Regions from separate parts of the Paenibacillus sp. LjRoot56 genome, predicted to be linked through region 1. Evidence: riboswitches for the same ligand, from Rfam matches in the RefSeq annotation. Region 1 holds a riboswitch; each other region holds the start of a gene.
The links. A riboswitch is a leader RNA that binds a small molecule or an ion and turns the genes downstream of it on or off. The one in region 1 is predicted to bind cyclic di-AMP.
Positions count from the first base shown of each region.

Region 2: linked by a shared signal. The riboswitch ahead of ACSQ8O_RS24225 (ABC transporter ATP-binding protein) and the one ahead of ACSQ8O_RS07300 (hypothetical protein) in region 1 are both predicted to bind cyclic di-AMP.
Region 3: linked by a shared signal. The riboswitch ahead of ACSQ8O_RS25555 (C40 family peptidase) and the one ahead of ACSQ8O_RS07300 (hypothetical protein) in region 1 are both predicted to bind cyclic di-AMP.

Region 1 is NZ_CAXURV020000001.1:1,634,479-1,644,614, reverse strand. It holds gene kdpA (potassium-transporting ATPase subunit KdpA) at 1-1,287, opposite strand, end outside; gene ACSQ8O_RS07310 (potassium-transporting ATPase subunit F) at 1,335-1,412, opposite strand; gene ACSQ8O_RS07305 (hypothetical protein) at 1,534-1,749, opposite strand; gene ACSQ8O_RS07300 (hypothetical protein) at 1,951-2,421, opposite strand; cyclic di-AMP (ydaO/yuaA leader) riboswitch at 2,540-2,708, opposite strand; gene ACSQ8O_RS07295 (hypothetical protein) at 3,085-3,579, shown strand; gene ACSQ8O_RS07290 (APC family permease) at 3,760-5,586, opposite strand; gene ade (adenine deaminase) at 5,732-7,528, opposite strand; gene ACSQ8O_RS07280 (DUF3473 domain-containing protein) at 7,645-8,493, opposite strand; gene ACSQ8O_RS07275 (methyltransferase domain-containing protein) at 8,486-9,151, opposite strand; gene ACSQ8O_RS07270 (GNAT family N-acetyltransferase) at 9,194-10,136, opposite strand, start outside.
Region 2 is NZ_CAXURV020000003.1:1,164,845-1,174,980, forward strand. It holds gene ACSQ8O_RS24185 (acyltransferase family protein) at 1-1,085, shown strand, start outside; gene ACSQ8O_RS24190 (helix-turn-helix domain-containing protein) at 1,170-2,006, opposite strand; gene ACSQ8O_RS24195 (glycoside hydrolase family 88/105 protein) at 2,157-3,296, shown strand; gene ACSQ8O_RS24200 (YetF domain-containing protein) at 3,388-3,735, opposite strand; gene ACSQ8O_RS24205 (hypothetical protein) at 3,696-3,887, opposite strand; gene ACSQ8O_RS24210 (5'-nucleotidase C-terminal domain-containing protein) at 4,071-6,221, shown strand; gene ACSQ8O_RS24215 (ABC transporter permease subunit) at 6,308-7,102, opposite strand; gene ACSQ8O_RS24220 (ABC transporter permease subunit) at 7,128-7,925, opposite strand; gene ACSQ8O_RS24225 (ABC transporter ATP-binding protein) at 7,932-8,816, opposite strand; cyclic di-AMP (ydaO/yuaA leader) riboswitch at 8,932-9,097, opposite strand; gene ACSQ8O_RS24230 (AraC family transcriptional regulator) at 9,463-10,136, opposite strand, start outside.
Region 3 is NZ_CAXURV020000003.1:1,467,032-1,477,167, reverse strand. It holds gene ACSQ8O_RS25565 (acetylxylan esterase) at 1-367, shown strand, start outside; gene ACSQ8O_RS25560 (GNAT family N-acetyltransferase) at 432-944, shown strand; cyclic di-AMP (ydaO/yuaA leader) riboswitch at 1,042-1,204, shown strand; gene ACSQ8O_RS25555 (C40 family peptidase) at 1,208-2,104, shown strand; gene ACSQ8O_RS25550 (hypothetical protein) at 2,289-2,948, shown strand; gene yyaC (spore protease YyaC) at 3,132-3,665, shown strand; gene ACSQ8O_RS25540 (ABC transporter ATP-binding protein) at 3,735-5,723, shown strand; gene ACSQ8O_RS25535 (hypothetical protein) at 6,409-7,011, opposite strand; gene ACSQ8O_RS25530 (hypothetical protein) at 7,176-7,472, shown strand; gene ACSQ8O_RS25525 (HAD-IA family hydrolase) at 7,466-8,101, shown strand; gene lspA (signal peptidase II) at 8,258-8,734, shown strand; gene ACSQ8O_RS25515 (hypothetical protein) at 8,828-9,163, shown strand; gene ACSQ8O_RS25510 (DNA topoisomerase III) at 9,225-10,136, opposite strand, start outside.

The DNA of each region.
Region 1 (10,136 bases):
TGTCGGTGCGAGAATGATCAGCGGATGGGTAAGAATCGCGATGGCCGCTAATTTAATCTCTTTCCCTTCAATCTTTTTACCTAAAAACTCTGGCGTACGCCCTACCATTAACCCGCAGATAAACACGGATAAAATCAAGTAAAGCAAGCCGTTTAACAAGCCTACTCCTTTACCGCCGAACACATTGTTCAACATCATTTGGGCAAAAGGAACAATGCTTCCGAGAGGCGTAAGCGACTCATGCATATTGTTGACACTGCCTGTTGTTGCAGCTGTGGTCACGGCTGTAAATAACGCAGATTCGGACGCTCCGAATCGTACTTCTTTGCCTTCCATATTCCCATGTACGCCTAACGCATCTACTGCAGGCACACCTTTGTATTCAGCATAGAAAACCGTAGCAACCATAACTACGAAAATAATCCCCATCGCTGCAAAGATCGTCCAGCCTTGCTTCTTGTTCTTGATCATGAGTCCAAATGCGTACACCAGTGAGGTAGGTAGAAGCATCATACAAATAATGTGGATCAAGTTGGCAACAGGTGTTGGATTTTCAAAAGGATGCGCGGCATTCGTGCCGAACCAACCACCACCGTTGGTGCCTATGTGTTTAATAGATTCAAAAGAAGCAACTAAACCACGAGTAATGGTTTGCCCAGCACCTTCAATGGTTGTAGCATGTACGGCACCCAGTAGAGTTTGTGGAACACCTTGAAAAACTAGGACCAAAGCAACAATGAAGCTAAGTGGCAGGAATACGCGTGTAATCGCCCTAGTTATGTCCACATAGAAATTCCCTAGATTATCTTGACGGCCAACTAAACCGCGCGTGAAGGCAACCGCAATAGCAAATCCAGTTGCTGCCGAAGTAAACATCGGGAACGTAAGCCCCACCATTTGTGACAAATAGGACATGGCATTTTCACCGCTGTAAGCTTGCCAGTTCGTATTGGTAATGAAAGAAACAGCTGTATTGAAAGCGAGTGCCGGAGGCATATTACCTATACCATCAGGATTAAGCGGTAAGTATTTCTGAAGCCGAAATACAGCGTACATAAGAAGCATCATCACAAAGTTAACTAACAGGACAGCTCCTACATACTTTTTCCACCCCATGGCTTCGTCTTCTTTAACACCCATGATGCGATAAAATACACGCTCGAAAGGACCAAAAACACGATCAAGGCCACTCTTCTCATAGCCAAACACTTTTACCAAGTAGATGCCCACAGGCTTTACCAAAAGCATGATAATCCCCAGTGTAATAACTACTTGTAATAATCCCATACCCATAGTAGGTTCTCCCCTTGCTTACGTAATCTCATATTCTACAATTAAAATTTCTCTGGCTTCACTAAAACAAAACCAAGATACACCATAATGGCACATGCAATAAGTCCGATAACAATCATCTGATTGCCTCCTAACGTTTTTCTTGAAAAACGACTTCGTAAACTTACGCTTATGCTTTCTCACAATATTTTGCAAATCCCCAAAAGCCTAGAAAAGTTACTGCAAATAATAAGATCATTGTTACATCGTTGTACACGGACACACCTCCTTGATGGATGCTCCTGAGTCTGTTGTATCTACTTGGATAATTCGCTTCGCCCCTAGACCCTTTAACTTGATTCTCTCCATCTTGTTGTTTGTTAATGCAACAAAAGGAATTCCTACCAATTTCGTATGTTTCATAAACGCCTCGCCTGCCTTGGTTGGCGCAGCTATCAGCAAAAAATCACTTTGCATGACGATCACCGCCCCCTTTCCTGAAACATTGTAACGCCGATCCATATAAAAAGGGGGTAAAGAAACTATGGCATCGGTATAAAAAAAGTATAAAAATATGGATTCTCTTATCCACCTATCCAAGTTAAATCAAAAAAGCACCTCCCCACTCAATGACTAGTGGTTGGAGGTGCTCTTTGAATTGTAATCTAGCTTTCTCTCTTAGAAAGAGATATACGCCCCAGAATGCTCAAATAAATAAGTGCGATTGGATAGATAACTTAGTTCTTGTTCACTTGCAGTTGATAAGTTCTCTAGCTTTTCCGATAAATTCGTTAGTGCAGTTGCCATTAAATGAGATCGTACTTCTCCCCATGCCTCTTGTTTCTGATGAACATATTGTAAACCATCTTGAAGAGGAAGACCTTTGAGCTTCTGAAATACTGACGCCCATTGAACGAAATCCCCTTTCAGATTGCCGCATGGAATCACGAATTGCCCTAAACCGCATGTTCCGAGATTCGTTGAAATCGTCAGTATACCGCAATGACAGTCGGTGCCATGCCCAGGCTGCAGTTTATCGGATAATTCACAATCAAATCGAAAACATTCAATACGGATAATCTTGCATTCCTTGATAAGTTCGGTACATTCGTCAGATTCTCTCACTAGAGTCAGGGGTTCGGGATACATAATAGATTCACTCTCCTCAAAATATGAACAACAAAAAGAAGCCAAAGAGCAGAGAATCTCTACTATCGGGCTTCGAAACAGCGTGAATAAACGCGCTGTGGACGGCACGAAAAGAAGGTCGTTCTCTCCCAATGCGCCTACGAGGTTAGCTGTCGGATTCGGGCTTGGAAGTGCCCTACCCTAGCAAGCTGCGCTTGCTAAAGATTCACCCCGAGAAACCGATGCTGTATCCTATCGGTTCTTCTGGTTCCCCCGTTTCCCTTACGGGAATTCAGCGTTTTGCTTTAAATGATCTGTTGTTGATCCGAATATTACGCCTCATAGCCAAGAAAGTAAAACGGCGTGTAGGGACTCTATTTCTTATTTTTCAGCTAATTCAGCAAATAAAATTGGATCCAAACTATCCAAACATTCATTTTCGATATAAATGCTTCAGCTTGCTTCCGTTTTTGGCGATTCGTAGCCATCAACCTCTAATCCCACGGCTTCGAGACTATCAGTGGATTTGCATTTTTATTGTATTTTTATACGTTAGCTATGGATTCTTTACCCCCTTTTTATAAGGTTCAATCATACAATTATACCTATCAGATGGCGCTCATCAAGCAAAGTGACTTTTTGCAATTCTACTGTTTCAAACAAAGCGTCAGAAGGAGAAATGTCATGACTTCCACCTCCCGATACTATTTAGGAACCCTACCGCATTTGTTGAATCCAATCGATTTAGATTACGAGTGGTTCGGTGTCTTATGGCTAGAAGAGGAACATCATTTTCCTATCATTGTTGGTTACTGGTTTTCTAAAGAAAAGTCCGAGATTATACATGATGCTATCCAGTCAGGGTTTTCAACATGGACCGAAATATCCGATCATCAAACCATAATGAGAATGTATGAGTCCATAAGAAACAAACAGAAAAAACAGGATTGGGAGAGGCGGACTCGCTTATCCATCCGTACGATTTTCAAATCACCCTGGAGTGAAGTTTCCTCTGGATTGTATATCATCAAATCGCGGGAGACGTACCCCCTTCATGTTTCAGCCATTCTCAAGAAGAAATTCTTTGTATGGTTGGAACATGCCGCCGTCTGTGAAACCGAGGCAGAGCTTCGTGGGTTTATGCAACGGGTAAGTGAGGAGCATCAGATGGAAACATGAATGAAAAAAGGTAGCCCTACTCTGAAGTAAGGGCTACCTTTTCCAGTTTATCTCAGGAATTAATTCGATAATTTCAGACTAATTGATGCTGAGGGCGGAGTCCAACCCGTACCAAGTCGATAAAATCGACTTGCACACCTGCCGCCAGTGCACCCCCACCCGAACTATCGAGCATTCACGCTACTTTTTCAAATGATATGGCACGGTCGTCACAACCAAATTCCGCTTATACAGCAGGAACGCCCTTATCAGTAAACTGGACTGATTATGGAGGATGTTATGCCAATTCTTCTTAGGAATAAACTGTGGAATGATCACGGTCACCCGGAAGTTCGATTCCGAGGCCTTGTGTTCAACCGTGTCGATGAATTTGGTCAGCGGGTGAACAATGCTTCGATAATGGGAGTGCAGCGTGACCAAACGCACATCGGGCTGCCACTTTTGCCATTTCTCCTCGAACTTTTTCTCATCGTCCCGTTCAAAAGCCACATACACCGCAATAATTTGATCGGGTGACAGCGACTTGGCATAGTTCAACGAATTCTCCACCACATGTGTGAAGCCGGCTACAGGTACAATCATGACATTCCCTTCAATCTTTATGGCAGGTTCACAAGAAGAGAGTCGCAATTGTTCAGCGATCGCATCGTAATGCTTTTTGATTTGATGAAAAATGAAAACGATGAGCGGCAGGAAAATGAGCACACTCCAAACTTGTCCAAACTTGGTGATAAAGAAAATCATCATGACGATGAAGCTCATGAATGCCCCTACCAAGTTGACCGTTAATTTGAGCAGCCAACCTCTCGGCTTCTCCCTAAACCATTTCACCAGCATGCCTGTCTGTGCGAGCGTAAAGGGGATGAACACCCCGACAGCATAGAGCGGGATTAACTGTTCGGTCTGCCCTTTGAACACGATAATTAATAGCATAGAGGTCACAGCTAGGAAGATAATCCCGTTCGAATAGCCCAATCTGTCGCCGCGCATCGTAAACATTCTAGCGATAAATTTATCTTTGGCCAAATTCACCGCGAGCAAAGGAAATGCGGAATAGCCCGTATTCGCGGCGAGCACAAGAATCATCGCGGTTGTACCTTGGACGATATAATACATCAGTCCTCGGCCAAATGTCACCGTCGCAATCTGAGAAACAACAGTTTCCTTCTCGGCCGGGGCAATGCCGTAGTAGTAGGCCAAGTAGATGATGCCGGCGAACAAAATCGCCAATAGCAAGCCCATGGCCATTAATGTTTTGGAAGCATTGTTCGGGGCAGGCGTCTTAAAGTTCGGAATGGCATTGGATATCGCCTCAACCCCTGTTAATGCCGAGCTGCCTGAGGAGAAGGCTCTTAACAAGATGAATAAGGAAATGCCCGCAACTGGTGTCCCCAAGGGCGTATGCAAATCAGGAGAAATTTCACCTGTAAGGATCTTAAATAAACCAATACCTATCAGGACTAACAATGCGATCACAAACAAATACACGGGATACGCCAAGATGGAGGCCGATTCCGTGATTCCGCGCAGATTGAGGATCGTGATAAACAATACGAGTGCCAGAGCAATCGGTACGGTGTAGCTGTGTAAGCTTGGAAAAGCTGAGGTGATCGCATCGGTACCCGCGGATATACTAACCGCTACCGTCAGGATGTAATCGACCAGTAAGGATCCGCCCGCAAACAACCCTGCGTTCATCCCCAGGTTCTCCTTCGAGACGACATAAGCACCTCCCCCTTGCGGGTAAGCGAAGATGATTTGTCGATAGGACAAAATAAGAGCTACTAAGAGAAACAGAACACCGCAAGCAATAGGGATTGTATACCAGAACGCCGCTGCGCTAATCGTTATTAAGACAATTAGAATCTGCTCTGGGCCATAGGCTACCGAGGAGAGTGCATCGGAGGAAAGAATCGCCAACGCTTTCTTTTTATTTAACTTCTGCTCGCCTAATTCATGGGACTTCAAGGGCTGGCCTATTAACAAACGCTTCAAAACAGTCAACAATGTGCGTACACCACCTTGATGTGATAAGTTCGTCTCAGTTTGCCCTATTTCTTGAAATCCATTATAAATACTGGAAACGCCATAGAAAAAAGAACATTAGAATAATGCTCTAATGTTCAGAAAAGGTTCGAATTTTATTGATTGGTTAGACGATTTCCACATCAATCAGCTTAAATTGAGTCACATCCACCAACCCGCGATTCGAAATGCGAATTTCGGGAATCACAGGCAGAGCAATGAGGGAAAACGTCATGAACGGCGCGTTCATAGCACAGCCGATGTGCTGCCATGCTTTGTCCATCTGCGCGACTTCCTTGACGACTTCAGGCAATGTTTTCTCTGACATCAGGCCTGCAATGGTCATCTGGACCTGAGCCAGCACTTTGCCATTCTCCACAACAATCATCCCGCCGCCAAGCTTCACCAGTTCATTCGCAGCGAACGCCATATCCGCTTCATCAATCCCCATCACAAGCAGATTGTGACTGTCATGGGCCACCGTAGAGGCTACCGCGCCAGACTTCACGCCAAAGCCATGGGCAAAAGCAAGTGAAATTTGACCTGTGCCATGATGCCGCTCGATACAGGCCAGGCGAATAATGTCTTGCTCCACATCCGGCAGGATGATGCCTTGTAGAATGTCGAGCTCTGCCGTCATCTTCTCGGTTCTGGCACTATTTTCGATCACGCGGATCACATTGACTTTCGTTTTCTCCTGCTCGTTAGCCGCCCTAAGCTTAAAGTCCTCCGCCGTCAGCTCCCGCTTCACGTTCATCGAATTGCGAATATGAGCCGGGTACGTAAACACAGGGAATTCGACAGCCAGCTCGCCTTGCTCCGCAATGATTTGACCATCTGTTATAACCATGGAAGGCTCCATCTTCTGCAGATCTTCCATTAACAGAATGTCAGCACATTTCCCCGGAGTGATCGATCCCACATCATGCTCCAGCTTAAAATAACGTGCCACATTGATCGTGACCATTTGGATTGCGGTAACTGGTTGAACGCCTTCTTCTATCGCGCGTCGTGCTACATGATTGAGATGCCCTTTCTCCACGAGCGTTTGCGGGTTCACGTCATCGGTAACGAGTGAGATATTGGACGTATTGACGCCATCCTCGGTGACAATCTTGATGACCTCTTTGACATCATGCCATGCAGAGCCTTCCCGAATCATGAGGTGCATCCCCATGCGAACTTTATGCAAGCCTTGCTCGCGGGTAACCGTCTCGTGATCCGATGTAACGCCAGATGCGAGATAAGCTTGCAGCATACGATCATCGTCACTCGGGAAATGTCCCGTAACTGTCTTCCCGCTTTGCAGTGTAGCTTCGATTTCTCCGCACATTTTGGGATCTCCGAACACAACACCTGGGAAATTCATCACTTCACCCAGACCTACTACATTGTCCCATTGCAGTCCTGCTTGAATATCGGCTACCTCTAAGACAGCGCCGCCATCTTCCAAATCATTCGTTGCTGGCACACAGGAAGGGAAGGTCGTGAATACTTTGAGCGGCAACTGCTGTCCCTCTTCATGCATGAGTCTGACCCCTTCTGAGCCGAACACATTCGCAATCTCATGTGGGTCCATGAAAATCCCCGTCGTCCCTTTGACAATCGCCGCTTTGGCAAATTCCGTCACGGAAAGCATCGTGCTTTCCACATGCATGTGGCCGTCCAGCAGGCCTGGCACCATGTATTTCCCTTTCGCATCGATCACGACCGTCTTCTCCCCGATCGTATGACCAGCCCTTCCTATGAAAGCAATTCGTCCAGCAGCAATCGCGACATCCATATGGGCAATCAGCTCACCAGAATGCACATTGACTAAGGTACCATTTTGAATAACAAGATCAGCAGCTTCTGCTCCTATTGCAACTTTAGCCAGTATGTGGCTGACGTCAGTTAATTTATTTCGATTTGAGGTATACGTCATAGATTTCGTTCTCCTTTACTCCTACATGAGCATCCATTTCAATACATAAATGTACTCCTTAATGTATGTCTGAGCAACTTGTAACTATTTCTTCTAACGGATACCCTATACATTCATCATGTATACTTATTTTTCAAATGCTCCGAAACTGACGTAAAAGAGAATGCCTCCAACATGTTTGCAAGCTTAGCCTTGGTACCTTTAATATTGTAGTAATGAATAAAATGCTCCTTGCTGGGAAGCTCCAGCTTATGTTCTCTCGCATCAATTTCACGCGGATGCAGATAAACAATGGAACGCTTCCCTCGGCGATTAGCAGATTGAATGGCTTTTCGAATAATGAATTCGGGGAAAAACCTAAAGTAAAAACCGCCGGAATAACCCACATTTCTCCCAGCAACTCGCATGACAGACATCGGAACCTCGAAGAGATTAAGTTCTCTACCGTTCACTATTGGCTTATGAATCTCCGTCTTTGCTGTAGGAATCCCATAAAGAAAAGTTTTCACTGGAAAAATACTAGCGTCATACACGAGGCCAAGCTCTTCTAATACTTCAAGGTAGTGGAGGTTGCTTTCAACGATCGACCATGACGGCGCCCGATACCCGAGTACTTTCGTTCCGGTTAGATCTTCAAGAATATCAACTGATTTTTGGACATCCGCACGAAACTCTTCTCTGGTTTGCTTGTAGGCTAATTCGTGGGCATACCCATGAGAGGCGACATCATGACCTTCACGCGCAATAGCCTTCACGATATCCGGGTAATCCTCTCCAATACAGCCTAGTGTGAAAAACGTCGCTTTACATTTCGCATCGCTGCACATCTGAAGCAAGGTATCCATATGGGCTCGGAAACTAGAACCCTTCGTGCGATCCGGCGTCACCTGGTCGTAATTCGCATGAAACCATTCTTCAATATCAAATGTGAGTAGATTCGTGATCTGTTTGGAAGAATTAGACATGCTTCTTACTCCCCTTGATGGCGAATGATGTGCATAACCGATCGTGCACGTTCCACTCTGCACTTCCTTTCGAAACGTAAGAGAAAGGATGATAGATCTTTAAGAACTCTATATGCTCAAATCCGTGCTCTATGAGCACTTTCTTTAATTCATCCATAGCGTACATGCGATCGAATTTTTTGGTTTTCTCGAACAATCGGAGCACTTTCCTCTGCCAGGACCTGCGGTGCAAAGTTTCAATAAGCAGAGTCCCTCCCGGCTTGGTCACCCTAGCCAATTCCGCAATAACCGCTCGATACCGTTCGATTAGTTGAATAACGCCAATACACAGCACGAGGTCAAACTTACCCTCTTCAAAGTGTAGAGCCGTTAGATCATCTGACGATGTCCGAAGGCCTCTTTCCGCGGCAAAGGCAAGGCTTCTCTCCGAAAAATCCACCCCGTAAACCGTGTTTGACCCAACGAGAGGTTCACTAAATGCACCTACGCCACAGCCGGCATCCAATATCTCTTTGTTGTGAAGCTCTCCGAGCCAACCTAATGTATGATTTCGCTGCAGAAAGAAACTTTCCTCATTATAGTAGTCAGAGGATTGTACGGAAGCGCCATGAACCTCTGCCCTCTTGTCAAAATACTGCTTCCAGCTAAGATTAGCCATGCTCTATTTCCCCCGTTTGTCATGTCACATATTGTTGGTTGGTTACGGCATTAGATACTTAATGAGCTGCTTACCTACTGGTTCTGTCACCATGTTAGGCATTCTCTTCCAGAGTTCGATGAAGAAACGCAGCTTTTCTTTATCTGGAGGCCCCGCCTCTTTATTGGTGCTGCCCATCACGAAATATGTGAGTTGCTCGGCAGCAGCCCCCCATTGTTCTTTGTACTTATACGTGCCTGAACCGGTTTGTGAACGACCGAGATCAAGCTGCTTTAGCCCGCTTCTTATCCCGAATTTCACGGCTTCCCAGTACATAAAGTTATTGAGATATTTGTGATTATACGCCGTCAAATTCGCACCATAGGGATAATAAAGTGTGGAGTCCCCCGGACTTATTAATAGCAGCATCCCACCAGCTACCTCACCTGTCTCTGCATCTAGGACGGTTTGCAGCACCGCGTGCTCAGGAAAATAGTCAAAGAATCTTTGGAAAAATCGGATATCTTGCGCTGGTGAACCCAACTGCTTCATTCGCCGAACATAGACCTTATGAAACCGTGCCAGATTCCCTATGTCATAAGAAACCTGAAACCAGTTGTTCTTGTAGACCTTCCGGATATGGTTTCGATTATTGCGAGTGGAGAGGGATAGAACCTCATCTTCATTGGTTAATGGCAGTACGAACGTGTGATTGATGTCGTTTATTTGCCTATGAGCTGTATCCAATTGCTTAAGCACCGGAGACAACTGCTTGCCTTCGCTCAGCATCATACCATTCTTAAATCTCAACTCGATGTAACGGAGACGGTATTTCTCCTTTAGCTGAACGATGGCATCCATAGCAAATTGCGAGGCTTCCTCATTCAGGGCACACACATCTGTATAATTGACAAAGGGGAGCGAAACGCCTACCCGCTTGAGTCCTAAGTTGCGACCACTCGTTAATGGAATTAATGCGCAAATCTGGCCACTTTGATTAACCACA
Region 2 (10,136 bases), on a different contig from region 1:
GCTACTTTCTCCTAATGATTCAGCTCGCGCTCAGTATCGGATTAGCTGCTTGGTCCTACTCCTTTATTGAAACCCCTTTTCGAACTGGTGATTGGAGCATTTGGTCCAAAATCGTCAAACTTCGGTTGAATGGGATGACAACGCAAACTCCATTTAAGTTTTTAGTTAGAACCGTACCGCTTGTCATACTTATGCTGATCTGCGTTTCCAACATCATGAATCTGAGCATATTCTCTTCACAAAGTTTGACGAGATTAGCTGGGACTGCCTCGCCTGCGGGTCAATCACCCGAATTAACGAGCGATGTCCTGACTACCTCTCCTGATGTTAATCAATTGCTAGGTTTGACAAGCCCTGTCCCGACATCTACACCTATAGCTGAAAATTCGCTTGCTACGACAAGCCCTGCACCAACAGCATCAACTAAAGCTGATAATGCACCTGCACGGACAAGCCCCGTCCCGACGGTACCTAAAGCTGAGAATCCAGCTATACTCACCAGCCCTTCCCCAACGGTATCGCCTAAAGCTGAGAATTCAACTGCATCGACAAGCCCTGCCCCGGTTAACGCTTCTGGCGCTAATAACCCAGTTCTGTTAACCCAAAGCGTTACAGCTATCGGGGATTCCGTCATGCTGGGCGCTGCTCCGGTTTTGGAGAAAATAATTCCAGGGATTACCGTAGACGGGAAAGTCAGTCGGCAACTGTCGCAAGCTCCTGACATGATCAAGCAATTCAAAGCCGATAACTCGTTAGGCCGGATTGTCGTCATTCACCTCGGTACGAATGGACCTTTCACCTCAGAACAGCTTGATTTTCTGCTCGAGATGATTGGAGAAAACCGCAAGATTATTCTCATCAATACACGTGTGCCCAAAAAATGGGAGTATGTGGTAAATGGCACTTTGACAAGTGTAAGTAGAGGGCATGCGAATGTCAAACTCATCGACTGGTATTCCTTTAGTGCAAATAAGCCAGATTGGTTTGTCAGTGATGGTGTCCACTTAACAGTTAAAGGAGCTGAAGCTTACTCCAAACTTATTCTAGATGCTGTTAATGCTAGGAGTAAGTTAGATCATAAGTAAGTAGCCGGTAAACCTGCGATGGCAGTAACAAAACAAGAAAATAAGAGGCAGGCTTAGCCCCCTCCTCTTATCACAGATCATCTCCTACTTGTCCTTCCTATAATACAACGGGGCATGTCCTGTCACCAATTTGAACACTCTGCCAAAATGCGTTACACTGCCGAATCCAACCTTTCTGGCAATCAGACTTACTTTCAGCGAAGTTTGCTCCAGGAGCTTTTTCGCTTCCTTAATCCTGACACTATTCAAATATTCCACGAATGTAAACCCCGTCGCTTCTTTGAAAAATCGGCTTAAATAGTAGGGACTTACATAAAATTTCTCCGCCAACAGATGCAGCGGCAGATCCTGCATGTAATGGGTGTTCATATAACGAACAACCTCTAAGATTCTTTCATACATAGGGCTTGGTGTATCCAATGGCTCTATCGCGTTCTGCTTAACATGCCGACAGCAAATAATGAGCAGCTGCAGCACCAACGTCTGCGCAAACATCTCGAAGCCAGGCTTCCTTTCCTGCATCTCCTGCATGATGCTTTGAGCAAGTACCTCAATGGCAAGCCTGTCGTGCAGCGGACATTTGATAATCATATATGCGTGCTCAAACAAGGGTTGGAAGATGTCCCGGTAGGCATCATTCACCGAGGCCATCTGGCTCTCATGAATATTCACAATGAGCCGCTCATGCTTCGGCATTTCCGTATTGGTGGTCCGATGAAGGATATTCGGGGAGATGATGACGACATCCCCTTCTTCGATGATCATCGTCCTGTCCTTTATAAAAAACGTCCGTTTGCCGGACATCAAATAGAAGATTTCATAGGTGCTATGAAAATGGTTGACTGGCATATTGTGACTTAACGCTTTGCGATAAGATACGGAGAAGGAACCCTTTCCGTTATCGAATTGAAAATCTCCCATGTTCTACTCGCCTTTCACTCCGTTTGCCATTTATTATACGCCTCTCCTCATATCCTGCAAGATATAAGAAGAAATTACGTATTTCCGCAAAAAATGTACATTTTCCTCTGCTAAGATAAGCTTAGTAGATTGAAGGAGGAATAAACGAAGATGCAGACTTCCGAAAACAACATCCAAATCAATAACACCACACAAGAAGCACAGACTCCCATCCAATGGGCCGAGAAAGCGTGTGAAGCGTTAATGGCCAAATTTGAACCCGAACAGCTTCCCCCGGACCGTTTCCACTATCATCAAGGCGTCTTTCTTTCCGGTATGGAGAAATGCTGGCGGGAAACGAACGACGATAAATACTACACGTATATTAAACGATGGGTGGACAGCCAGATTCTCCCTGATGGCAGCATCAAGAAGTACAATCCGGAAGAGCTGGATGACATTCAGCCTGGCGTGCTGCTCTTTAATCTTTATGAGAAAACTGGCGATGAACGGTATAAGAAAGCCTTGCACACATTGGTTCCCCTATTAAAAGCATGGAAAACCAATCCATCCGGCGGATTCTGGCATAAGGAGCGTTATCCGAATCAAATGTGGCTGGACGGCTTATATATGGCGGGGCCCATTGCTACGCAGTTCGGTAAAACCTTCGATGAGGCCGAGTATTTTGACATGATGACCTATCAAGCTCTTCTCATGGAAAAGCATACCAAGGACCCTAACACCGGCCTGCTGTACCACGGGTGGGATGAAACTAAAGCTGCTGCTTGGGCTGATCCTGTAACAGGCTTGGCTCCGGAATTCTGGGGACGGGCGATTGGCTGGTATCCCGTTGCTTTGCTAGAAATGTTCGAGTACCTTCCTGCGGACCACAAAGATAAAGCTGAGTTAACGGGCATCCTTCAAGACCTGCTCATCGCTTTGATCCCCTATCAAGATGCTGCCACAGGTTTATGGTATCAAGTTGTGGATAAAGGTGACATGGCGGATAATTGGCTGGAAAACTCCTGCACCGCTTTATATGTGCATGCTATTGCCAAAGCCGTGCGATTCGGTTATTTGGATCCTACATATTTGACCTATGCGTGGAAGGGCTATCAAGGGGTTATTGATACGCTGAAGTTTGATGAGAACGGTCATGTGATCATTGGCCAGATCTGTATCGGTACAGGAATCGGAGACTACGCCCACTACATCGCGCGTCCTACAAGCGAGAACGATTTGCATGGCGCTGGCGCATTTATCCTTATGTGCGTGGAAATGAGCTTAGCGGCGCAGGAAGAAATCTCGTAGTAAATAGAGGAGCTAAGCGGCTTAATTGGCGCTCAGCTCCTTTGCTTTTGGTCGTATGGGTGGATAATTCTGCGCGGCAGTTCGTGTGTATCTATTTGGGTAACCGGGACTCGATGAGCTGTTTCAGCTGTTCAATATCCTGCTTCGTCGCAGGAACTTTATGTGGTTTTAACCGAATGCTCAGCTGACCGCTGGACTCCATCGTTGCGCATTCCACATCATCGCGATCGTTGATCCCGGCAGTGCGCAGCTGCGCATTAAGCCCTTCATCGGTAAGATTCAGCGATTTCATTGCACTAAGCTCCACTTTTCCATTCACAATAATCGGTATTGGTTTGCCGATCCATAAAACACGAAGAGACGCGTAACGTACCAGCAAAGTTCTAATCAACCATACGGTCAATATAAGAACGGTGGCAGTGCCGAAGGTCTTCCACATGTTTGCATCCTCAACAGAATGAATAACGGACCCAGAATCAGCATGAGCAGCACGTCAATCATTGCTAATTTGCCAATTGATGTACGACCGGTAAGTCGGAGGAGCAATGAACCAACAGTGATAATAACGATAGCTTTCCAAATCCAGTCCACATGCATAAAATCCTCCCCTTTAAGAACCAGTATTCCACGATTTTAGCATCGCTTATACCGAAGGAATTCAGAGACTAAATAGTTAATAATTTCTTTACTTCTCAAAATCTAGCATTTCCTTTATACTAAAAGACGAACTTATTAACCATCGTTCTATTAATATATAGGAGGAATTTTTAACACATGAAAAAAACATTCACTACTCGCCTTACTGCGCTTGCGCTTGTAACCGTTCTCACTGGTTCTTTCGCTAGCAGCCTAGCATTTGCCGAAACAACCACACCAACTTCACCTGTTTCAATGAAAACAGATATGCGTCTTGCCATTGATAACGGCATTGTAGAGGGCTACGGAGATACAGACTACCGTGGTGCAAATGCCGCTACTCGCGCTGAAGTGGTAACGATGATTAACCGTGCAGCTAAGCTGCAAAGTGCTGATCCTAGTACTGTTACGTTCACGGACCTTGCGACTTGGCAAAAACAAGCGGTTGCGAATGCCGTTGCAGCTAAACTAATTAGCGGTTTCGCTGATGGTACGTTTCATCCGAATGCTGCCGTGACGCGTCAAGAGCTTGCCGAGTTAATCGTGAAAGTCGTTACTGGCGGCCAACTGCCACAAGTAAACGAGAATGTGTTGAATTACTTCAAAGACTCCACTTCTATCGCCAAAGATTCCCGCCCTTATGTCGCTTATGCCGTCATTAGCGGAATTTTCACTCCTACTCTCGATGGTAATTTCAACCCTACTGCTGAAGTAACGCGTGATGAAGTAGCTAAGGCGCTTAAGCCTATTCTATTTAAAGTGGTTGATATTTTAACAACGAACGATATTCACGGTAAAATCGAAGTCGGCTTCGATAAAAAGCGTAATCAAGGTCAAGGCGGTATCGAAACATTCGGCGGTATCGTGTCCGATTTCCGTGCTGTCAATCCCAAAGGAACGGTCGTTGTTGACGGCGGTGACGCTTGGCAAGGTACACTAATTTCCAATACAACGAATGGTCAATCCGTGATGGATACAATGGCGCAAGTGCAATATGATGCTGCGGCTATCGGAAATCATGAGTTCGACTTCGGCCGTGACGTTCTGATCGACAATATTAAGAAGGCTAAATTCCCTATTCTCGGGGCTAATATTATTGATGATCAAACCGGCAAACGTGTCGACTGGACACAGCCTTATGTCATTATTGAAAAAGATGGCCTGAAAATCGGCATCATCGGCTTCGCAACGCCTCAAACGAAAACAACAACGAAATCAACGAACATCGAAGGCCTTTCCTTTGTAAATCCAGTTCCTTTGGCGAAAGAATTGTCAGATGAGCTTCGCGCGAAAGGCGTCGATATCATCATGGTTACCTCCCACCTGCCAGGTGAGCAAAACCAAAAGTCTGCTGAAATTATCAGTGAGCTTGCTGATCTTGCAAAAGGTACTGGCAATGGTACCCTAGATGCCATTGTTGGTGGTCACTCCCACATGCGCGTTGCCGGTATCGTGAATGGCATCCCTGTTGTTGAAGCTCAAAGTTGGCTATATGCGGTTGGACACATACAACTGTTCGTAGACAAAACTACAAAGCAAGTCGTTTCCTCCAATGCAAGCTTGCTCGAGACCTATACGAACTTAACGACGGCCGACCCGAAAATTCACCAAACGGTTGAAGACTATAAAGCCAAAATCTCAGGCAAATCCGGCGAAGTAGAAGTCGTAGTTGCAGAGCAGCTTAATCGTAAATCTTTCCGTTTTGCTGCTAATGGTGGGGCTGACCGCGACGGCGCAACACAGTTAGGCAACAGTATCACAGATGCGATGCGCGCTTCTGAGAAATCCGATATTGCTTTCACGAATATTGGCGGTATTCGCACGGATATTGATAAAGGTGAGCTAACCTATAGCGAAATGTTTGAAGTACTACCTTTTGGCAATTACAACGTAACGGGTACGATGACTGCTGCACAAATTAAAAAAGCGCTCGAAGTTACAGACAAGTATACAAGTCTTCCAGCCATTCAATTCTCAGGTTTGAAGGTAGAATGGGATAACACAAAGCCACTTGGTGAGAAATATTCCAAAATTACCTTAGTAGATGGCACTCCGATCTATGTGGATGGCAAGTTTAATACAGACCGTACGTTCAAAGTGACAACCAATGATTTCATGGCTACAGGCAGTGGCGATGGCTTTACGGTATTCGGTGAAGTGAAGGATTGGAAAGATGGCGCCATCATGCTAGACGCTTGGGTAAATCACGTCAATTCCCTGAAGGCTGCTGGTAAAGAGTTATCTGTACAAGACGATGGTCGCGATGTGCGTTTGGATTTGAAGAAATAAGCTATTATTTTATTATTAATCCCATTAAATGAGAAAAGACCTTTGCCCTCATCCAGCTATGGATAGGGTGAAGGTCTTTCTAGTCTCTAGACGTGCAAATCTCGTTTTTGAAAGGAAACATACGTAACAACCGTCAGTAAGGCAATGACAACTACCGAAATGATGACAAACACGGCATCGAATCCACCGCCATACATAATATTCTTCGCCTCATAAAATTTAAACGGGGTTACATATTTCAAGAATGTCAGCTTATCGTTGAAATCAATGGCAATGGATAAGATAAACGTAATGAGCATGATGCCCGTTGACAGCGAGGCTGCTTTTTTGGAATTTCGATAAACGGCTGCAATGGATGTCCCGATGACTAGAAAGAGCAGCTGCAATATAAACATACCCAGCATGACGATGGAGATATCACCGTTGACCGCCTCGCCTTTGCTATATGCTCCAACAATCAACATGCTTGAAATCCATGACACAAGGTTAAAAATAACAATGTTCACGAAAGCGCTTAGCAGCTTCCAAGTGATGATTTGGTTTCTGGATAAAGGCTTCACGAATAAAAACTCTGCCGTCTTATCCCGCTCTTCCTTCGCGATGATATTGGCGCCTAGCATCGCCGCATGGATCGTTGCCATTAACAAGAAATATAGGACCAAGATGCCAAAATAACCGCTTGCCTTCGATAAATCTAATGCGCCGCCACCCATAATCACTTGGAGTGACTTCGGCATTTCCGCCATAAGATCATTTATCTGTCCGTTCGCTGCTGTTGCTTGATACTTGTTCATGCCGCTTCCGATTAGAAAGATGAGCCCTAGACTCCAAAAAATCATTGATTTCCGAAACGTCTTCATTTCTCGCCAAAAAATATTCATTGGCTATTCCCCCTCTCACCCGCATTTATACGGCATGAACATCCTTTTTCGTGTAGATGAAGTAGCTGGCTGCAATCGAAACAACGATAATCGCGATGGCTGCAATGACATAAGAGGCTTCATAGCTAGCATGCTCAAGCATGTATGTCCCATTAAAGTACTTGAATGGCGAGAAATACCGTTTGGCCCCCTCCCCATCTACGGCAACGATCATTCCGATAACGAAAAAGGCAAACACCGTACCCAGACTGACGGATAACACGGCTTTCATTTTAGAAAACACGACCGAAATGATGAATCCTATAGCAAGAAACATCAGCTGGATAAACAGCAAAGTGAAAGAAATTAATAGAAATGTGCTCACATCAAAGTTGACCGTTTTTACTTGAAGCGCCATTAGATAAGCTGCAGCGATATAGATCACGCAGGTAATAACTAAGGAAGTAACAGCCGCTAATAGCTTGGAAGTTACTATTTTCGTACGTGTTACGGGCTTTGTAAGTAGAAAGTCTGCTGTTTTCTCGCGCATTTCTTTCGAGAGTATTGACGTTCCCAGAACCATGGCTTGAATGGCTCCGCAAAGCGTAATGTACATAAAGATGTACATATAGAACCCGAGTAGGGTACCAAACGTTTCGATTTGAATACCAAGCGCTTTCCTGACCCCTTCTGGATACCCTTCTAATATGGAAGAAAACTCAGCAAAATCCTTAGAAACCGAAGGAAAAAGGGATAGGAATAAGACGATGACTGCAATTAAGGAGCACGTCCACGTAATTGTGGATTTCCGATAAGCTCTCAATTCATGAAGGTAGATATTCATTCCGCTTTAAGCCTCCTTTTCATAGTAATGCATAAAGATCTCCTCTAAATCTGGCTCTTCAATCCACAGATTATCAATTTCAATTTCAGCAATCTTTCTCATGACTTGATTAATGTTGCCTTTAAATAAGAAGCTCGTCGTCTGGCCTTGGACATCAATGTTATTGACCCCGGTCATTTTGAAAAAGTTAGGATCAAGCGCTTGGGCCGTATCCACTTTAAATCGCTTGAAGTTGTTTTCTTTTAATGTGCTGATTTTCTCAACCGTTACAATCCTGCCTTCCTTAATAATCGCGACTCGATCACATAATCTTTGAACTTCACTCAATATATGAGAGGAAAAAAGAATCGTAGCTCCTCTTTGATTCTGTTGTTCGAGCAATTCGAAAAACCTCTGCTGCATGAGCGGGTCCAGTCCACTTGTCGGTTCATCCAGAATAATGAGCTTAGGATCATGCAGCAGCCCTTGAACGATGCCCACTTTCTTTTTGTTCCCCAGAGATAGATCATCAATTTTCTTCGTAACGTCTAGATCCATGATTTCAGCAAGCTCTTTGATTCTCTTGGTGCAATCCTTCTTGTAAAAGCTGGCCGAATACTTGAGTAGGTCGATTACCTTCATGTTGTCATAATAAAAAACTTCGGACGGTAAATAGCCGATCTCTTTCTTAATTTCTGGCGCAAACTGGATGCAGTCTTTCCCGAAAATTTTGGCACTGCCGCTTGTTGGAAAAATCAGAGACAGCAGCGTTCGAATCGTCGTTGATTTCCCTGCCCCATTGGGTCCAATGAACCCAAAGATTTCCCCTTCTTCGATCGTAAAACTAACATCGGTAATCCCTCTTGCGTTCCCATAGGTTTTGGTCAGATTGTTGATTTCAATGGCATGCATCGTACATCCTCCTTATGGCATATATGTAATTTTTTAGATGAAAGACAAGCAAAAAGAAGCCCTAAGCATAGAGAATCTCTACGCTCGGACTTCTTCACATAAGAAGGCGAGTGTGCGGTTCTCTCTCAATACACCTACGAGGTTAGCTGTCGGATTCGGACTTGAGAGCGTCCTACCTAATGCTTGTGAGCATCAGGATTCACCCCATGAAGCCAAGTATTGCTTGGACGGCTTCGATTGGTTCCCCCGTTTCCCTACTGGGAATTAAGTGGTTTCTTTTTAAAAAAATCAACTTGTCGTAATGAATCTTACGCCGTTCTTTATCGAATGTAAAACGTAGATTCGCCTTTAATTTTTGCTTATTTGACTTTGGTAGTTGATGAAAGCGCATACATGTAGTGGTGACGTTGATTATCCCATACTTTGCTACTTATTAATGCTCTTTAGGAGATAAAGCTCTGTGGCGTCGGCTGCCCAAGATGATTACATTCATTCGATCCATTGGAAACGATGAAATCAATCTGATATACTAACTCCAATATATGGCATCTATGACTGCCTTTTCCGAATTTCAAAAGAGTCACGCTGTAGTCGCAATGGCTCGCAAAGAACATGTAAAAAAACCTTCAATTGCTTGAAGGTTTTTTTACGTGCTGTACAGCCGCCGATACTCCTGTGGCGTCATTCCGGTATGCTCTCTGAAGCGCGCAATAAAGTAACTGCTCTGGGAAAATCCGACATGCTCTGCCACTTGCTTAATCGTCCATTCGGTAGACATGAGCAGTTGTTTAGCTACAACAAGACGACTTTCGAACAACCACACGACTGGTGTGCGTCCCATCACTTCGTGAAACATTCGACTAAAATAGTAGGTACTGAAGCCTGCCTGCTCGGCCATCTGCAGGAGAGTTAGCGGTTTCGTGCAGTGCGTACGAATATATTCGGCTACCTCTCTCATCCGTGCACGCTTATCCAGTATGGTTACTGTTCCATGCGTCTCTGCGCGTAAGGCAAGCTCAGCAAGCAGTTCATAGAGCTTTACGGCCAATTGTACCTCGTTCCGATCATATGGGGATGCTAGCTCCAATAAGTCCCCGGTCAATTGTTCGAGCTTAGGTACATCCCTATACGTAAACAGCCAAACAGCCGAAGTTCCTTGATCATTCAACAACCTGTCGAGCCCCTCACCTGCAAGGTGTACCCAAAATACTTGCCATGGATCGTTCACATCTGTTCGATACTCCTGCTCAAGGCCCGCCCCGTAATAGAAGCCTTGCCCTGCTTCCAGGGCAAATTCCTTCCCATTCGCTTTGACATAAC
Region 3 (10,136 bases), on a different contig from region 1:
GTTAGAGAAGCGCATTCGGGCAACCATTGCCCATGTACCGAATCTTTGCCACATGGATTTAGGCCTGTTGAATTCGGTTAGTTCGCTTAGTGAGGCAGCGGATTTGGTTACCCGGTTCCCAGAATATCTGCCTGACGTACTGCGAACGGTTTCTTATTTTGATATTATGAACCTAGGTGATCGTATTCAGCAGCCTGTTCACGTTACGGTAGGATTGAAGGATACGTGTTGCTTACCAGAAGCCATTTTTGCTGCGTATAACCGAATCGAATCTTCACACAAATCTATTGAAGTGTACCCCTTCATGGGACATGCGACACCTCCTGGCTCCCATGCTGCGGCACATGCCTTTTTCTCAAAATGGTAGGGACTGAAGTAAGAAGCTTCCCGGTTGGATAACCTATAGCTAACTTGAAGGGAGGTGCTGACAGATGGAAAAAGTGGATTCATTTGAAGAGGTATTCGAGCTGATGGAAGCGGCTTTTCCTGTAACCGAAATAAGGACATATGAAGGTCAGCGGGCGCTGTTATCTCATCCTAATTACAGCATCGATGTCGAGAGAGATGCACAAGGGCAACTGCTTGGCTTCCTGGCCAGTTGGAGCTTTAGCACGTTTCGATTCGTGGAACATATCGCAGTGGGTGCTGCCACAAGAGGCGGTGGGATTGGCAAGCGAATGCTGACGACGTATATGAGCAGTGCAAGCACGCCTATCGTACTTGAAGTCGAGCCTCCGACTGCCTCAGATGCTACGCGGAGAATTGAATTCTATAAGCGCTGCGGTTTCCATTTGAACCTATTCCCTTATGCGCAGCCTCCCCTCAGAGAAGGGCAACTCACATTGCCTCTCAACATCATGAGTTATCCTAGTCCGATGACGGAAAAAGAGTTTAATCCCTGTAAGCATATCCTGTTTACCGAAGTGTATAAGCAGCTGCTCTGAGAAGAGTGGCTGTTTTTGTGTGCTTTTACATAGAAAAGGAAACACTTACCATCTCGCAAAAGTTGTCAAGGCAAAACGAACTATGCTAGTCTAACATAGACAAAAAATGCCGAATCTCAGAGCATCGAAAGCTCTGGTACGGGGGACTTCTTTACTTGGGGTGAATGAATGCTCAGTTAGCCATAGGCTAATGGGGCGTACTAGGGAAAACCTCTTCCCGAACCCGTCAACTAACCTCGGAGGCTTCAAGGAGGCACAACGTTTTGAAACTTTTTACCAAAAGCTTTATTTGTTCATGCGCTCTTGTAGGCGCAGCCATTTCTCTGTTCGCCGCTCCATCCACGCATGCTGCTGCCCCAGACACTTCTTCAGTGAAGGTTCAAGTCAATGATGAATTGGTGCAGTTCCCGGAAGTTCAGCCGTTTATTGATACGGAAGGTACACTTCAGGTGCCACTGCGTGTGTTGTCGGAGAAATTAGGTTATCAAGTGGGATGGGCAAAGCAAGGCGATGAAGTCGTCGTCACGCTTAAGAACAAGGAACAGGCAATTCAACTCACAACGGACGATGAGCAAGCGATCGTAAACAGTAAGTTAGTTGAGTTAGAGAGCAGCCCAACTTTGGTTAAGGGGAGTACTTATGTCCCTCTACGCTTCGTTACAGAGACGTTTGGATCTGCGATTGCGTGGAACGATGCGAATAAAATCGCCATCGTGGAAGAGGACGGCAAGACTCATAAGCCAGCCTGGATTGCACCGCCACCTGCAGTTCTAGCAGCCCCAGTGGCCAAGGTCGTTCAGTCATCCATTGCAGCTCAAATTATTCAAGCAGCAACGACATTTAAAGGGACACCTTACCGATGGGGAGGAACTACACCTAAGGGCTTCGATTGCTCAGGATTCGTTCGTTATGTATACGAGGCCAAAGGGATCGAGCTGCCACGCACTTCCGTGCAAATGTACGATCAAGCGGGGTCAAGAGTGACGGATTTGAAAGCGGGGGACCTCGTCTTCTTTGCTTCTGGTATCGTCAATCATGTAGGCATTTACATCGGAAATAATCAATTCATTTCCTCGACAACGTCCGTTGGTGTAACGGTTGATAGTCTCGCTAGCTCCTATTGGGGCTCAAGATATGTAGGTGCCAAACGGGTGTTATAAGATAGTTACGAAATCAAGTATAAGTACCGGTGTAAGAGCGTATGTTCGCTATGTCTTTCTGTATGGAAGGTAAAGCGGCAGATGCTCTTTTTTTTGCGCGAATTTGTGCGATTTTTATCGAATTTTTGAGAATTATAGCCTATAATGGAACAATGGTTGGAAGAAAGTAGGTGACGCGTACGACATGCAAGTCAGTGTCTGGAAAAGCTGGTTTCATAAAATTAAATTGTCGGGTCGAACAGATCGCATGTATAACGTGGAAACAGGTCCTGCCATACCGGAAGACATTCGGGTCGTAATTAAGCAATTTTTTCATACGTATAACCATTTCAAAGGGGCTAGGGAATACCAAACAGATACGTTTATTAAAGAAGTATTTTACGCAACAAAACAAGATCCAAGGGATCAGCGCTCCATAGATGAGATGGAAACTTATATTCAGAGCAAGAATGTGAATCGGTTACGACTGAAATCTTATGTCGTTGATGAATATTTACGTGTTGGTGAGAAGGTGTGTATGATCGGTGTGACGCGGGAGTTTAGCAATGCGCATCGCAATCGTGTGCTTTATTTTATCATACAAGAAGAAGGCACTTGGCGGTTCCATCATATCGTGAGATCACATCATGGCAAAATTCTTGAGAAATTTCAGGTGAAGGAACAGGTAGGATTTGTGGTTGGGGATGATAAAGTAGCACTGCTCTTTCTAACACATGCCGATTCGGCGGATGCTTCCACGTTTATGTTAGGGGATTATGTTCACTCTGAAGGCTATCTGGAAGTGGAGCAAGAGGTCAGCGGTCAGCTCTATTATCGCATTGTTCGAATGAATCGCGTACATTAAGATGGTTAATAGTCAGATCTATAAGCGGCATGAATAGGCTTTGCTCGGTCGTCGAGTAACGCTTATTTGGTGTATGTGAATACGGAAGTATGCAAGTGGACACAGCCCACCTCCATATGAAAGAATGGAACTATCATGCATGAGGTGAAAGGTTAGGTGTACATGCCTGAAAGGGAGGCAAAGATGGAGAAAGAACCGATGGAGCTGGAGGAGCAGTTTTGGAAAAAAGTAGATGGCGAGCAGTTAGGTCAGCTTCTACACATGATTACCTTGAGTAAGGGGCTGGAGCCTAGTCGGGTTGCTTTTGTATGTATAGGGACAGATCGCTCAACAGGCGATTCACTAGGTCCACTTGTGGGAAGTAGGCTTGCAGAGCTAGGCTATCCTTATGTCATTGGTACGCTTGCAGCACCGTGTGATGCTACTAATTTGGCCTTGCGCTTGCAGGAAATTCCACCGAGTGTTGTCGTTATTGCGATAGATGCGTGTTTAGGTCGGAAATTGAGTGTGGGATTGTACCAATTGTCGAACCAGCCACTGGCTCCAGGAAAATCTGTAGGTAAAGATTTACCGCCTATTGGTGATTACACGATTGCGGCGATCGTGAACGTGGATGGACCTAGACAGTATAATGTCCTGCAAACGACTTCGTTATTTCGTGTTATGCAGATGGCAGAAGAAGTAATCCGTGCAATTGTTTATGCAATTCCTTTGTAGCTGAGGGGCAGCAAAGAGGAGAAAGATCGGAGTGATTAGTGAGTGATGGGACCAGGTGGGCCAGGAGGAATGGGGCGGCTTTCCGACCGGAATCGTCCAAAGGCCAAGTTGAAGGATGTATCGATACGAAGGATTTTGTTATTGTTCAAAAGATATTGGGGGCAGCTCTTGGTTATTATCGGCTTGGCACTGCTTGCGGCAGTGATGGGGTTGATCCCGCCTCTAGTCATGAAGGAAATTATTGATACCGCAATTCCGCAGGGACGTGTTCAGCTATTGTCCGTGATGGCGCTGCTGTTAATCGTGCTGCCTGTGTTGAGCGGAATGGTAGGCGTATGGCAGAACCATCTCAATACCAAAGTAACCCAAGGGGTTATTCGGGATTTGGGGCAGTCGTTGTTTCACAATCTGCAGCGGCAATCCATGTCGTTCTTCACGGACGCGCGATCTGGTGAAATTGTTCAGCGGATCACAGGGGACGTGCAGTCGGTACAGAGTGTGGTTACGTCCATTGTCGTCTCTTCGATCACGCAAATCGTCATTGTTTTCACAACAATAGGTATCTTGTTTGCGTTAGATTGGAAGCTGGCGATCATATCAGTGCTCATTCTGCCACTTTTCGTCTTGCCTGTGAAAAAGGTATCTAAGCTGCGGAAAGAGTTACGGATCGAAACGCAAAAGGTACGTTCAGACATCACCTCGCAGTTAAATGAGAATTTCGGCATTTCGGGTGCGTTGTTGACGCGGATTTTTGGCAGAGAGAAGCAGCAAGAGCAAGAATTCACAACGATGAATCAAAAGGTGATGGATCTCGAGCTGCGGCTCAATCTTGTCGGCCGTTGGTTCGGAATGGCAACGAGCACGTTAGGGCCGTTAGGCACGGCTATTATTTATATCTATGGCGGCTACTCCGTCATTCAAGGGGATATGACATTAGGCTCGATCGTCGCGTTTACGGCGTATTTGGGACGGTTGTATATGCCAGTAGGGACCTTGCTGAATCTACATGTCGAGGTAGCGACAGCGCTGGGGGTATTCCAGCGAATTTTTGAGTATCAGGACATGGTGCCTGATGTCATGGATGCTGAGGGCGCGCGCCAGTTAGGGCCTGTGGCGGGGCATGTGAGGTATAAGCAGGTGTCTTTTGCTTATAAGGTTGGGGAGCAAAGCAGAGCGAGGGAGAAAGTGAAGCAGGAGGAGCGAGGCGGAAAAGCTGAGAAGCCGTTGGAGGCAGGCCAGAAGCGAAGAACGGTGGAACAAAGCGAAAGAGAGAGACTGGTGGATCGAGGCGAAGGAGCTGAGAGAGGGAAGCTGATAGATCGAAGCGGGGAAAGGGAGAAGGTGCAGTATGCGCTGCGCGACATCACCTTCGAGGCGCAGCCAGGTGAGATGGTTGCGCTTGTTGGACCTAGCGGCGCCGGGAAGTCGACGCTGATTGGAATGATTGCGCGGCTGTACGACCCGACAGCCGGTGTTGTTGAGGTCGACGGCGTGAACGTCCGCGACGTGGAGTTAGCGTCGCTGCGCGCGCAGATCGCGTACGTGACGCAGGAGTCTTTTCTGTTCCACGCGACGATTGGCGACAACCTGCGCTTCGCGCGGGAGGACGCTACGCGTGAGGAGATGGAGGCCGCTTGTCGGCAGGCCTACATCCACGATTTCATCGTGTCGCTCCCCGATGGGTACGACACGATGGTCGGAGAGCGCGGCCACCGGCTCTCCGGTGGTGAGCGCCAGCGGATCGCGATTGCTCGCGCGATCCTGAAGCGCCCGCGCATCCTCATCCTCGATGAGGCGACGTCGCACTTGGACTCGGAATCCGAGTCCTATGTGCAGGCGGCGCTCGAGGAGCTGATGCAAGGGCGCACGACGCTCGTGATCGCGCACCGGCTCTCCACGGTGCTGGCCGCCGATCACATTCTGGTGATCGAAGCGGGCAGCGTCGTGGAGCGGGGGACGCACAGCGAGCTGCTCGCAATGGAAGGGCTGTACGCGCGGCTGTACAGCACGCAGTTCGCGAAGGTTGCCGAGGAGGCAGCGAAGGGCGGCGTAGGCTAGCAGCCGCTGAAATGCGGGCAATAAGGCCCTAAAAGGGTCTTATTGCAGAGCGGGACGTCCTCGGCGCAGCAAATAACGCCCCAAAAGGGCGTTAAATGTGAGTATTGCCACCGAATGGGCGGAAACGCAGGAAATAAGGCCCCAAAAGGGCCTTATTTCGTAGCGGGAAGCCCTCGGCGTAGTAAATAACGCCCCAAAAGGGCGTTAAATGTGAGTATTGCCACCGAATGGGTGGAAACGCAGGAAATAAGGCCCCAAAAGGGCCTTATTTCGTAGCGGGAAGCCCTCGGCGTAGTAAATAACGCCTTAAAAGGGCGCTAAATAGAGTATCGCCCACCGAATCGGCGACACAGCACAGGCAGATCGCTAACCCGCAAAATAAAAAGGGATATTCCTCAGGTCAATTGACCTAGGGAGTATCCCTTTCTTGTTAAGTTACTAATTTGTTTAAATGATCAAGTGTGTGAGTAAGAGGACGAATTTAGGAGTAGGAGTAGGAGTAGGAGTAGGAGTAGGAGTAGGAGTAGGAGTAGGAGTAAGCTGCCGGAGGCAGAGAAACGGAACGAAGATTCGCTATCTCCGAATCTACAGCCACAAATTGGCGTATCGATCTGAAATAGTGCCCTCACGTTCCGCAACTTTACTGGAATTGGCGGAATCCTCCATTTAGTGCCCTCACGTTCCGTTACTCTACCCGAACATTCACCTGCGGACTAGAAAGCCCGGTGTCGGGAGTTCCATGGCTCCCAATCACGACATCGTCGCTATCCGCCAATCCTGCTGGATCCAGTTTGGTTCCTTCGCGCAGCAAGTAGTTGAAAAACAAAACGTAGTACGACACGATGATGAAGAAAACACCTGCAGTGACGGGATCTTTGGTAAATTGTGAGAGTTCAGCAGGGCTGAAGGTAGTCGTTGGCTCCGTAGAAATAGCCACACTGGCGTAGCGATACGCGATGCGACCTAGGAAGAGAACAAGGACGGTGACCTCAATCCAAAGATGTGTGCGATAGTACCAGCCATCACTTCGATGCTCGAAGCGGGTATGGCGAATCGCAGTTCGCCCGAGCAAGGCACCGCCAGCAAGCCCGATCAAATAACCGATGAAATGGATGGGATGAACGAAGCCCAAGAGGAAGATGACCACTCCGAAGAGGCTGAACAGCGACAGACGAAAGATGAGTCTGCCACGGGAAAGCTTTTGAAAGCCAATGGTGCGCTTCACCCGTCGATAAATAAAAAAACCAAAGATAAGAATCGGAATTACATAATGCAAAGCGTCCTGCATGGGGAAGAACCTCCAAACCTGTTATTGTATTTCCTAATTGTAGCAAATTTGGACGGCCCATCGTGAGAAATGTTATTCCGTTTACAAAATTGTGTCATACACTTAATAGTAGTTCGATAAACTTACTATTACACACTCAAAGTGCCGCAAGGAGTTGACGGTAAATGGCTATGATCACTCATGTTAATGTATGTAACACAGTTAATGAAATTTACTGTTGTCTTCGTAATAAAATCGTAAAACTGGATGCGCAGCAAAAGGAGCAATTCTGCAATGGCTGTAAAATGTTCTCAGGTGGTGCAACGGGTTACGACCACGGTGTTTCTTGTACGTGGGAGGATTTGCGAACCGTAAGTAATCCGCATGTGGTCCTAGATCCAGCCCAAGAGTTTAAACATAACCAAGTTCGCCAAGTGCCGCCCGAGGGTCCGGCCTTATTTGTATATACGCCCAGATGGTAAAACACATCCTATTTGATTTTGACGGGACACTTGTCGATTCCAGGGCGCTCCTGGTTAAGCTTTATAATGAAATGGCCACCCAATATCGTTTCCGTCCCATCCGCGATCAGGACTTGGGTCCATTACGCTCGATGTCGATTTCTGAACGCGTAGATCGATTAGGGGTACCCGTGCTCCAAATCCCTAAGCTGATGGTGGCAGGGCGGCAGCTCTACCACGAGAACATTCGATCTCTACAAATTGTGCCTGGTATGAAAGAGGTTATTGCGAAGCTTTCCACACAAGGGGTTAAGAGTTCGATTCTTTCATCCAATTCAGAGGCGAATATTCGGCTTTTTTTAAGAAAAAATAAGCTGGAAGGCGCGTTTAAAGAGATCATTTCAGCGAAGCATATTTTCGGTAAACACCACTCGATCCGCAAAGTGATGAAGCAATGGGGAACCACGCCTACACGGATGATTTATGTCGGGGATGAGTTACGGGATATTGAATCCTGTAAAAAGTTAGGTGTGCCAATCGTAGCTGTGACATGGGGATATGATTCACCTCAGCTACTCCTCAGTGGAAATCCGGACCATATGGCCAATACGCCTAGTGAGTTATACCGAACACTAATAAACCTAAGTTGAGGACTGCAGCAGAGATAGTCAAGAGCCGCCACAGGGAGGACTGAGGGGGCTTTTTACCATGCAAGAAAATCGGAAATCGCAGAATTAACAGGTTGCCATCCGTTTCAAGTAAAATAAGAGTGAAGGTGAAGTTTGAGAGTTGATGGGAGTGGTAGTATGTTATTTTATTCAATCATTGTTGTGATTACAGCCATTGATCAGTTGTCTAAGTATTGGATACGCTCGGTGATGACGGTTGGTGAATCCATGCCCTTTTATAAAGATTTCATTTCATTCACGTATTATCAAAATAGCGGGGCAGCAGGAAGTTCGCTGCAGGGATGGGCTCCTATACTCGGTGTTCTAGCCGCTCTCATTGTCGCAGGCATTTGGTGGTACCGTAAAAAAGGAGGCTTTCCGGGGACTTTAAAACAAAGTGCAGCTGCACTCCTTGTTGGTGGGGCGATTGGGAACGGAATTGAAAGGCTTCTATTCGGGAAAGTCACCGATTTCATCGTCATTAACTCCGGGAATGGGATTATGAATCTAGCGGATATTGCCATTAATCTGGGTGTTGTACTGTATGTGGTGGACATGCTTGTATCGCAGAGAGGCAGATGGAAGGGAAATAGAAAGAATCCACAAATTAACTAGGTATTTAAGCCCTTAAATGGGATGCTTATATAGATCTAAAGAACTATTTGTGGTATCCTTCAAGTAGGAATACGTCATTGGAGGGATAGTCACATGAAAACGGATCGACAAGTGCTTGTTGATGAGTTTTTTGCGATGATTCGAAAATTGAACCGCACGGGATCGGATATTATGCATGTAAGGGAGTTTTTCTGGCGATCGTCTGAAATTCGCGGATTTGTCCCGCCAAATGTTGAGTTTATGACGGTTCTCAAAACTTATAATGCGGTGCTTTTTCACGAGTTTCGGAAATCACTAGTGCCTCATACAAGCATGCATATCCTAGCCAATGTTCACATGGAAGCAGGAGATGCACTGGTTAGCTTGGGAATCACAACGTTAGAAGATCTCGAATTAGCGGTTAAAGGCAGGATATTAACCAGAGCATAAAATGTCGTCATATATGTAAAAGCCCAAGCGAAGATTCATCGCTTGGGCTTTATTCTTGGTATTAGTCTTCCTTCTTCTGCTGAAGGGCAGCGAGCAGCTTGTCTGCGAGGGAGTTCCCAACCCCGGCAGAGTCAGAGAATTGCTCGATTAGTTGGCGGTTGATTTTGGCTGTAGCTTTGCGACCGCCGCCCCCTTTAGAATCGCCGTCGATTTTCTCAACGACATTGCAGGGACGGCATTGAAAATATTTGCCTGCTTTACCCGTGTGGATTTCCATCTTCTTATGGCACTGTGGGCATCTATGGTTCGTTAATTGCCCGTCAGCTTCACGTTTATAGGAGCATTCACGACTGGAACAAACCAGATAACGTCCTCGTTTGCCTTTGACTTCCTGAAGGAATTCGCCGCAATCGGGGCACTTACTGCCCGTTAAATTATGCGGTTTATACGCTGCAGAGCTGCGTTTGACCTCATCGACTAGCTCGGCAGCTTTCTTGCGAATGCCGCTGAGGAAAGCTTCCATGCTTCCTTTACCTTTGGAGATGCGCTCAAGTTCCTGCTCCCAGCGTGCTGTAAGCTCGGGTGAACGAAGCTCCTCGGAGGCAAGCTCGATGAGCTGTGTGCCCTTGCCGGTAGGGATGAGCAAGGAGCCTTGGCGCTCAATCGTGTCAGAGGACACAAGCTTCTCGATGATATCGGCACGAGTTGCTGGTGTGCCAAGACCGAATTTCTCCATCTGCGACAGCAACGAAGCCTCGTTATGGCGAGAAGGCGGCTTCGTTTGGCGGCTAACTTGCCGAACGTTGCGAGCGGTAACCGCGTCTTTCTCTGAAGCTTGTGGCAGCAGCTGCCCTGTATCTTCCTCGGATTCATTGTCTTCCCGATCGGGATCGGTGAAATCGGTGGCGCCATAGACTTCTTTCCAGCCGGCTTGCCTCACGACTTTCCCTGAAGCATAGAGCTTCTCACCAGC